One region of the Serratia sp. GW822-FHT06E05 genome, then DNA from elsewhere that is predicted to be linked to it. Evidence: predicted binding sites of a transcription regulator. Region 1 holds the regulator's gene; the other holds the start of a gene.
What was found. The regulator PhoB, encoded in region 1, activates phosphate uptake and scavenging genes when phosphate is short. The targets are predictions, from matches to a motif close to CTGTCATAAAACTGNCNNAT.

Region 1 (5,351 bases):
GAATTGAGGTTTTTTAATCTCAGGCTGAGAATTTTCATTGGTTCGGCTCCTGATCCTGGTGCCGTACGGCTTCGACCACCTGTTGGAACATCTGACTCATTCGCTGTTTGCGCGCTTCGGCCATCTCGGGTTCCTGCGCCAGCCGCCGCTCAAAGACCTCGGTGACGCTTAGTTCGTTGAGCGTTTCTTTGTCTTGTTGTTCAATGGCCTGGTGACGCTGCTCCTTACTGCGGCGCAGCAGCACGACCTCTACCGGCAGTTGATCGGCCAGCAGCTGAATGCGACGCTGAATGTCGCTAAGGTAATCCTGGGTCGCCACTTCGATATCCAGCCATACCGGTAATTCACCCTGATAATCGGCGAACAGCCGTAATTGCTGCTCGATCTGCGCCAAATCTCCCTTAATGAGCTGCATCGGTTGGAAGCTTGGGATCTCCAACGCGCTGACCTGTTGCAGGGCACCCGCCGCGAAATCCACCATAAACACGCTTTTGGCCTTGCCCAACTCGTCAAAACTGAGCGGGATAGGGGAGCCGCTGTAGCGAATATGTTCAGATTTGGCGACGTTTTGCGCGCGATGAATATGCCCCAGCGCGATGTAATCGGCCGGCGGGAACGCCTGTGCGGGGAAGGCGTCCAGCGTACCAATATAGATGTCGCGCACCGAGTCGGACGTGGTGACGCCGACGGTGGTCAGATGGCCGGTAGCGACGATGGGCAGCGGCAAGCCCAGCGCATCACGGCGCGCACAGGCGGCCTGGTACAGGGTGTGATAGTGGTCGGCGATAGACTCTTGCAGCGCCTGCTGTTTTTGCACCCCGGACTCACCGGCGCGGCTGGTGAGCAGATCGCGCGGGCGCAGAAAAGGAATGGCGCACAATACCGCACCCGGTTGGCCGTCGCGTTGATTCAGCACCAGCACCTGTTGTTCGATTTCGCTCTGCGCATTGGCGATCACGGTGGTATTCAGACAGGAAAGTAATTCACGCGATTCATTTAAGGTGGCCACGGAGTCGTGATTGCCGCCCAACACCACCAACTGGCAGCCGGTACGCTGCAGTTCCACCACGAAGCGGTTATACAGCTCGCGGGCGTAGCTTGGCGGCGAGCCGGTATCGAACAGATCCCCGGCGACAATCAGCGCATCCACCTGGTGTTGTTCAATCTGTTCGATCAGCCAGTGCAGAAATGCCTGATGCTCGGCGGCGCGGCTTTTGGTGAAAAAGTACTGGCCAAGATGCCAGTCAGAGGTGTGGATCAGGCGCATGACACTCCCGGGGCGATAGGGTAATGGCGGTGATTATAAAGGGCGTTGCGGCGGCTGTCGTGACGCAATCATTATGACAACTGAATGATTTTTCTTTGACGTTGGAAATAATCGCTATGCTTACTGCCTATAACAGCCCGCTTTTTTCATAAAAGTGTCACAAAACTGACGCATAATGGCGCCCGCAATCAACTGTGATCGCTAACACATTGGCAGGATTGACGATGGCAAGACGCATACTGGTGGTGGAAGACGAAGCGCCGATCCGTGAGATGGTGTGCTTTGTGTTGGAACAGAATGGTTACCAACCGTTGGAAGCTGAGGATTATGACAGCGCCGTGACGCGCCTGTCTGAGCCGTTCCCTGATTTAGTGTTGCTCGACTGGATGTTACCCGGGGGATCCGGCATTCAGTTTATTAAACATATGAAACGTGAAGCGCTGACCCGCGATATTCCGGTGATGATGTTGACCGCGCGCGGTGAAGAAGAAGACCGGGTGCGCGGCCTGGAAGTCGGGGCGGATGATTACATCACCAAACCCTTCTCACCGAAGGAACTGGTGGCGCGCATCAAGGCGGTAATGCGCCGTATTTCACCGATGGCGGTGGAAGAAGTGATTGAAATGCAAGGGCTGAGCCTGGACCCTTCCTCACACCGCGTGATGGCTAACGAACAAGCGCTGGATATGGGGCCGACCGAGTTCAAGCTGTTGCACTTCTTTATGACCCATCCTGAACGCGTTTATAGCCGTGAGCAGTTGCTTAATCACGTCTGGGGCACTAACGTTTATGTGGAAGACCGCACCGTTGACGTGCACATCCGTCGGCTCCGTAAGGCGTTAGAGACCAGTGGTCATGACAAAATGGTTCAAACCGTTCGGGGCACCGGCTACCGATTCTCAACGCGCTACTGATCGCGCCGCGCTGGAGAATATGCCGTGTTAGAACGTCTATCCTGGAAGAGGCTGGCCCTGGAGCTGGCCCTTTTCTGCCTGCCTGCCTTACTGTTGGGGCTGATTTTCGGTTATCTGCCCTGGCTGCTGCTGGCCTCCGTGCTGGCGGCGTTGGTATGGAATTTCTACAATCAACTCAAACTTTCCCACTGGCTGTGGGTTGACCGCAGCATGACGCCGCCGCCTGGCCGCTGGAGCTGGGAACCGCTGTTTTACGGCTTGTATCAGATGCAGCAACGGAACCGTCGTCGGCGCCGTGAGCTGGCGCTGTTGATCAAACGCTTCCGTAGCGGAGCGGAATCGCTGCCCGATGCGGTAGTGATGACTACCGTCGAAGGCAATATCTTTTGGTGCAACGGGCTGGCGCAGCATTTGCTGGGTTTCCGCTGGCCGGAAGACAATGGCCAGCACATTCTCAACCTGTTGCGTTATCCGGAGTTCAGTCACTATCTGCAACAGCAGGAGTTCTCCCGCCCTTTGACGCTGCAACTGAATAACGAGCATTACGTCGAGTTTCGTGTGATGCCCTACTCCGAAGGGCAATTATTGATGGTAGCCCGTGATGTGACCCAGATGCGTCAACTGGAAGGGGCTCGGCGCAACTTCTTCGCTAACGTCAGCCACGAGCTGCGCACGCCGCTGACGGTATTGCAGGGTTACCTGGAAATGATGAGCGACGAAGAGCTGGATGGTTCGCTGCGCGGTAAGGCGTTGGGCACCATGCAGGAGCAGACTCGCCGCATGGACGGACTGGTCAAGCAACTGCTGACGCTGTCGCGCATCGAGGCGGCGCCTAACGTTGAAATGAACGAGCGGGTTGATATCCCCCTGATGTTGCGGGTGTTACAACGTGAGGCGCAATCGCTGAGCGGCGGCAACCACGAAATCACCTTCCGGGTGAATGAGCAGTTGAAAGTGTTCGGTAACGATGACCAACTTCGCAGTGCGGTGTCGAATCTGGTGTATAACGCCGTCAATCATACGCCGAAAGGCACCAATATTGAGGTCAGCTGGCAGCAGACGCCAAACGGCGCGCAGTTTCAGGTCAGTGATAATGGGCCGGGTATCGCGGCCGAACATATTCCCCGTTTGACCGAACGCTTCTACCGCGTCGACAAAGCCCGTTCACGCCAGACCGGCGGCAGTGGGCTGGGGTTGGCGATCGTCAAGCATGCGCTCAGTCACCACGATGCGCGGCTGGAGATCCTTAGCGAGCAGGGCATCGGCACCCGATTTATCTTTACCTTGCCTAACCGGTTGATTGTTCCCGCAGCTTTGTCAGAGAATGCGGTGAAAAATTAACGCGAGAGGCTGGCATGATCCGAATCACCCGAGGGCTGTTGCTTTGCCTGGCGCTGTTGGCAAGCCGAGGCGCGCTGGCACAGCCGGATGGCATGTTGTCCGGCAACCTGTCTAGCGTCGGCTCCGATACGCTGGCGAACCTGATGGCGCTGTGGGCGCAGGACTTCAGCCAGCATTATCCCAACGTTAATCTGCAAATCCAGGCCGCCGGTTCCTCCACGGCGCCAACCGCATTGGCGGCTGGTGCAGCGCAGCTTGGCCCGATGAGTCGCCCGATGAAGGCCGCGGAAGTCTCTGCATTCGAGCATCGTTACGGTTATGCGCCGTTGGCGGTACCGGTCGCGGTCGATGCGCTGGTGGTGCTGGTGCATCAGGACAATCCGCTGCGCGGTCTTAATCTGCAGCAGCTCGACCGAATTTTCTCCGCGACTCTGCGCTGTGGCGAGAGCCAGCCTTTGACGAGGTGGGGGGAACTGGGGCTGACGGGTGATTGGCAACAGCGTGCGCTGCAACGTTTTGGACGTAATTCGGCCTCCGGCACCTACGGCTATTTCAAACTGCGTGCGCTGTGTGGCGGCGATTTTATGCCGCGCGTCAATGAGCTGCCGGGCTCGGCTTCAGTCGTGCAGGCGGTGGCCGGTTCGCTGAACAGTATCGGGTATGCCAGTATCGGTTTTCGCGCCAGCGGCGTACGGCTGTTGCCGTTAGCGGAGACCGGCCAAAACTATGTGACGCCAAATGACGCCAACGTGCGTAACGGCAGCTATCCGTTGTCTCGCTATCTGTATATTTACATTAATAAAGCGCCCAACCAGCCGCTGGAGCCGCTGACGGCGGCATTTCTCGATCGCGTGCTGTCGGACACCGGGCAAAATCTGGTCAATCACGACGGCTATCTGCCACTGCCGCCACAGACTCTGCAGAAAACCCGGCTGGCGCTGGGCCTGCAATAAGCCTGCCTCTGGGCACCTTGGGTGCCCAACATGAATTTCTTTCATCCCCTGTGAAAATTCTTCCGTTGCCGCCCGTCAGTCGACGTGACAGCATGCTGATTATAAGTCATCTAGACGTCTGGAAGTCTATTTAATAACCCGGCGTAATAGTTCACACTGTAAATCACTGAGGCAAAGGCCCGAGCTTTTGCCGGCTAGCGGGAGTCATATTATGTGCGATTGCAATTCTGCCTTTCACGCTGACGTTGTCGGCAGTCTGTTACGCCCTGCGGCGCTGAAAACCGCTCGCCAACAGTTTCTGCAGGGCGAGATTGATGCCCTTCAGTTACGGGAAGTTGAAGACCAACAGATCCGTCTGGCGGTGGCAAAACAGAAAGATCTCGGTTTGGCGGTCGTGACGGATGGAGAGTTTCGTCGAGCGTGGTGGCACTTCGACTTTTTGGAAGGGCTGGACGGCGTGGAAGGTTATGACGCGGAGCAGGGGATCCAGTTTAACGGCGTACAGACGCGGGCGCGCAGTATCAAGGTGGTCGGCAAATTGGGCTTCAACCCGCAGCATCCGATGCTGGAGGACTTTCGTTTTCTGAAGGCCATCGCCGGTGATGCGGTGCCGAAGATGACCATTCCAAGCCCGAGTGTGCTGCACTTTCGCGGTGGGCGTAAGGCCATCGACAGCCAGGTTTACCCGGATCTGAACGCCTATTTTGACGATCTGGCGCAGACCTACCGCGAGGCGATCAAGGCGTTTTATGATGCCGGTTGCCGCTATCTGCAACTGGATGACACCGTGTGGGCCTACCTGTGCTCTGACGATCAACGGCGACAGATCCGCGAGCGTGGAGAGGATCCGGATCTTCTGGCGCGCATATACGCGGA
Region 2 (5,351 bases), on a different contig from region 1:
GCTGAAGGTCGAAGGGCTGTCGATGCGTTTCGGCGGCCTGCTGGCGGTCAATAACGTGGCGCTGACGCTCAACGAGGGCGAGATTGTCTCGCTGATCGGCCCGAACGGTGCCGGAAAAACCACGGTGTTTAACTGCCTGACCGGCTTTTACCGTCCGACCAGCGGCACCATCAAACTGCGTGAGCGCCATCTGGAAGGGTTGCCCGGCCAGGCCATCGCCCGGATGGGCGTGGTGCGGACTTTCCAGCACGTACGGCTGTTTCGCGAGATGACGGTGATCGAAAACCTGTTGGTCGCACAGCATCAGCATCTGAAAAGCGGCGTGTTCGCCGGGCTGCTGAAAACGCCGGCCTTCCGCCGTGCCGAAGCCGATGCGCTGGAGCGTGCCTCGGTTTGGCTGCAACGGGTGGGCCTGTTGGAGATGGCGAACCGTTCGGCGGGTAATCTGGCTTACGGCCAGCAACGGCGGCTGGAGATTGCGCGCTGCATGGTCACCCGGCCGGAATTACTGATGCTGGACGAGCCGGCGGCGGGCCTGAACCCAAAGGAAACCGACGAGCTGGATCACCTGATCGTCGAATTGCGCAATCAGCATAAGGTGTCGGTGCTGCTGATCGAGCACGACATGAAACTGGTGATGGGCATCTCCGATCGTATCTACGTGGTGAACCAGGGCACGCCGTTGGCGCAGGGCACCCCGGCAGAAATCCGTAACAACCCGGACGTGATCCGGGCCTATCTGGGCGAATAATTTATGTTGTCATTTAATCAGGTATCCGCCCATTACGGCAAAATTCAGGCGCTGCATCAGGTTAGCCTGAACATAAAGCAGGGCGAGATTGTCACTCTGATCGGCGCTAACGGCGCCGGTAAAACCACGCTGCTCGGCACGCTGTGCGGTGAACCCCGCGCCAGCGAAGGCAGCATCACCTTTCTCGATCAGGACATTACCCAGTGGCAGACGTCGCGCATCATGCGCGAAGCGGTGGCGATCGTGCCGGAAGGCCGGCGGGTATTCTCGCGCATGACGGTGGAAGAGAACCTGGCGATGGGCGGTTTCTTTGCCGACCGTCACCAATATCAACAGCGCATCGAAAGGGTGTTTGGCCTGTTTCCGCGCCTGCTGGAACGCCGTACACAACGCTCGGGCACCATGTCCGGCGGTGAGCAACAGATGTTGGCGATAGGCCGTGCACTGATGAGCCAGCCGAAGCTGCTGTTGCTCGACGAGCCCTCTCTGGGGCTGGCGCCGATCATCATTCAGCAGATTTTTGACATCATTCAGCAGCTGCGTGAAGAGGGCATGACCATCTTCCTGGTCGAACAAAACGCCAATCAGGCGCTGAAATTGGCAGATCGCGGTTATGTACTGGAAAACGGGCGCGTGGTGTTGGAAGATACGGGGGCCGAATTGTTAGCAAACGAAGCAGTTAGGTCGGCGTATCTGGGCGGTTGAAATACCCGTCGAAGCGGTAGGGGGCGAATATCTTCGCCCCGAGCGACTCGGGCGCAGCGTATCGGACCCCTACAACATTTTTAACGATTACGAGAAGAATAAGAAATGAACACAGAAGGGTTACTCGCGCAGCGCATCGTAAAAGTAAAAAGCTCGGCAATCCGTGAATTGCTCAAGCACAGTAAGATGGAAAACGTCATTTCGCTGGCGGGCGGCATCCCCTCTGATGCCCTGTTTGATTTCGAAGGGCTGAGCATCGCCACTCATCAGGCGATCACCGAACAGCCGAAAAGCGCTTTTCAGTACGGTCTGACCGAAGGCAGCCCGGTGCTGCGTGAACGCATCTGCGAGCTGTGTGCCGAACGCGGCGTCACCGCCACCGCCGATGAAGTGATGGTCACGGCCGGCTCCCAGCAGGCGCTGGATCTGGTGATGCGCGCCATTGTGAACCCGGGCGACGTGTTCGTGGTGGAACGTCCGACCTACCTGGCGGCGTTGCAGACGCTGGAACTGGCGGAAGCCAACATCATGTCGGTATCGTCCGACAGCGATGGCATGGTGGTCGAAGAACTGGCCGAGCTGTTGAAAACGCAGCGCATCAAGGGCGTGTATGTGGTGCCGAACTTCGGCAACCCAAGCGGCATTACCCTGAGCGCCCCGCGTCGCGAACTGTTGGTCAAGCTGGCGGCCGAGCACAATTTCCTGATCATCGAGGATGATCCGTACGGCGAACTGCGTTTTACCGAAGAGCGTAACGCGACGCTGCACCAGGTTTCGCAGCAGGTGCTGGGCCATACCGATAACATTATCTATACCTCGACCTTCTCCAAGATCCTGGCTCCGGGGTTGCGTTTGGGCTGGGCTATACTGCCGCCGTTTTTGCTGCATAAAGTGGCAATCATCAAGCAGGCGGCGGATCTGCATGCCAGCGCATTGTCGCAGAGCATCGTAGAGTGTTACCTGGGGCTGGATCGCCTGCCGGCGCAGATCGAAAAGATCCGCGCGGCTTACAAACAAAAGGGTGAGATCCTGGCCGGGCTGGTGGAAAAAGAGCTGGGTGACCATATCAACTTCGATATGCCGAAAGGCGGCATGTTCCTGTGGGCGCGTTTCCGTCAGCCGTTCAACGCCACCGAATGGCTGAAAACCACCCTGCAGCAGGGCGTGGTGTTTGTGCCGGGAGAATACTTCTTCTCAGACAATCCGGACCGTTCTACCTTCCGCCTGTCGTTCGCCACCGCCACTGAACAGCAAATGCAGGAAGCGGTTGCCCGCCTGCGCCGTTCACTGTGATCCTCACGGCGGCGGGGATCTTTCCCCGTCGCCGACATCAAACCGCAATCTGCACTTCACTCTTCCGTCATATGGCTGTCATCTAACGGTTATTTTTCTGTCATCCGAGCATGGCATGTTAGCTTCCGAACAAAAAACTGATTCTTTTCGCTCACGCGCTTATTGCCCCAAAAGATTTCACGTAGCAGCAAGGCGGTGACCGCCAGAATCCTCAGGAGTTTACATATAGGTAAATGACTGAGGTGATGGCGGGAAACCAACACGGCTGCGGCGTGAAAGATGCAGGGGATACACCAGCTTTTTCAGGAGTTAGGCATGCTCACCTACGCTATTCGCAAAACCACGCTGTGCGTCGCGTTGACCCTGGCGGTCAGCACTCAGGCACTGGCGGCGACCGAGATCCCGTTCTGGCACTCGATGGAGGGCGAACTGGGTAAAGAAGTGGATTCCCTGGCGGACCGCTTTAACCAGTCGCACACCGACGTCAAAATTGTTCCGGTTTACAAAGGCAACTACGAACAGAGCCTGGCAGCGGGCATCGCGGCCTACCGCTCCGGTAAAGCGCCGGCGATCCTGCAGGTGTATGAAGTGGGTACGGCCACCATGATGGCCAGCAAGGCGATCAAGCCGGTGTACGAAGTGTTTAAAGACGCGGGCATCAGCTTTGACGAATCGGTATTCGTGCCTACGGTGTCCGGTTACTACACCGACAACAAAAGCGGACACCTGCTGTCGCAGCCGTTCAACAGCTCCACCCCGGTGCTGTATTACAACAAAGATGCCTTCAAGAAAGCCGGTTTGAACCCAGACCAGCCGCCAAAAACCTGGCAGGAGCTGGCGGCGGACACCGCCAAACTGCGTGAAGCCGGCATGAAATGCGGCTATGCCAGCGGTTGGCAGGGTTGGATCCAACTGGAGAACTTCAGTGCCTGGCACGGCGTGCCATTCGCCACGGAGAACAATGGTTTTGGGGGCGCGAGCGCCAAGCTGGAGTTCAACAAGCCGTTGCAGGTCAAGCATATCCAACTGCTGGAAGAGATGAACAAAAAAGGTGACTTCACCTATTTCGGCCGTAAAGACGAATCCACCGAGAAGTTCTACAGCGGTGACTGTGCGATTACCACCGCTTCATCCGGCTCGCTGGCGGACATCAAGCATTACGCCAAATTCAACTATGGCGTGGGCATGATGCCGTATGACGCCGATGCCAAAAATGCACCGCAGAACGCCATTATCGGGGGCGCCAGCCTGTGGGTGATGAACGGTAAAGATGCCGCCACCTATAAAGGCGTAGCCGAGTTCCTGCAGTATCTGGCACAGCCGGAAATCGCCGCCGAGTGGCACCAGAAGACCGGTTATCTGCCGATCACCACCGCAGCGTACGACCTGACCAAACAACAGGGGTTCTATGACAAGAACCCAGGGGCGGACGTGGCGACGCGTCAAATGCTGAACAAGCCGCCATTGCCGTTCACCAAGGGGCTGCGTTTGGGCAATATGCCGCAGATTCGCACCGTCGTGGATGAAGAGCTGGAGGGCGTGTGGACCGGTAAGAAAACGCCACAGCAGGCATTGGATGCCGCCGTACAGCGCGGTGATGTGTTGCTGCGTCGCTTCGAGTCTCAGACTAAGTAATAGCGGCTACTGCGCTTTGCCATTCTGGGATTGGGCAGTGCTCGCTCTCCTCATGGACTTTATGTCCACTCCGGGAGCTGTGCGCTGTCCGCACCCAGACTGGCTTTGCTCGCGACGCCCTGCTCGAGTCACCCGTTTTTTGTCTTCATGAGTCCCTAATGATGAGTTCACATCGTCCCGGTTTCGGCTGCAGTTGGCTGCCCTATGTTTTGGTGCTGCCGCAGTTGCTGATCACCGCAATATTCTTTCTGTGGCCCGCCGGCGAGGCGCTGTGGTATTCGGTGCAAAGCCTCGACCCGTTTGGCCTGTCCAGCCAGTTTGTCGGGTTGGACAACTTTACCCAACTGTTCCACGACCCTTACTACCTGGACTCGTTTTACACCACGCTGATTTTCAGTTTCCTGGTGGCGGGTATCGGGCTGGTCGTGTCGCTGTTCTTCGCCGCGTTAGTGGATTACGTGCTGCGCGGCAGCCGGATCTACCAGACGCTGATGATCCTGCCTTACGCCGTGGCGCCCGCGGTGGCGGCGGTGCTGTGGATTTTCCTGTTCAACCCCGGCCTGGGGTTGATTACCCATTTCCTCAATGGACTGGGCTACAGCTGGAACCACGCGCAAAACAGCGGGCAGGCGATGTTCCTGGTGGTGTTGGCCTCGGTATGGCAGCAAATCAGCTATAACTTCCTGTTTTTCTTGGCCGCGTTGCAGTCAATTCCCCGCTCTCTGGTTGAGGCGGCGGCCATTGACGGTGCCGGCCCGGTGCGGCGTTTCTTCAATCTGGTGCTGCCGTTAATCACGCCGGTGAGCTTCTTCCTGCTGGTGGTGAATCTGGTGTACGCCTTCTTCGATACCTTCCCGGTGATCGATGCTGCGACCGGCGGCGGACCGGTACAGTCCACCACCACGCTGATCTACAAGATTTACCGTGAAGGCTTTGCCGGTCTGGATCTGTCCAGCTCCGCGGCACA

Region 2: ugpB (sn-glycerol-3-phosphate ABC transporter substrate-binding protein UgpB) is a predicted target of PhoB. The motif match lies at 2,814-2,833, and genes of this name have one in related genera.

Annotation. Positions count from the first base shown of each region.
Region 1 is NZ_JBXALM010000012.1:157,604-162,954, forward strand. It holds gene sbcC (exonuclease subunit SbcC) at 1-38, opposite strand, end outside; gene sbcD (exonuclease subunit SbcD) at 35-1,267, opposite strand; gene phoB (phosphate response regulator transcription factor PhoB) at 1,492-2,181, shown strand; gene phoR (phosphate regulon sensor histidine kinase PhoR) at 2,206-3,522, shown strand; gene AC1RKC_RS22505 (PstS family phosphate ABC transporter substrate-binding protein) at 3,537-4,475, shown strand; gene AC1RKC_RS22510 (cobalamin-independent methionine synthase II family protein) at 4,687-5,351, shown strand, end outside.
Region 2 is NZ_JBXALM010000004.1:282,088-287,438, forward strand. It holds gene livG (high-affinity branched-chain amino acid ABC transporter ATP-binding protein LivG) at 1-751, shown strand, start outside; gene livF (high-affinity branched-chain amino acid ABC transporter ATP-binding protein LivF) at 755-1,456, shown strand; gene AC1RKC_RS13375 (aminotransferase-like domain-containing protein) at 1,562-2,749, shown strand; gene ugpB (sn-glycerol-3-phosphate ABC transporter substrate-binding protein UgpB) at 3,065-4,384, shown strand; gene ugpA (sn-glycerol-3-phosphate ABC transporter permease UgpA) at 4,546-5,351, shown strand, end outside.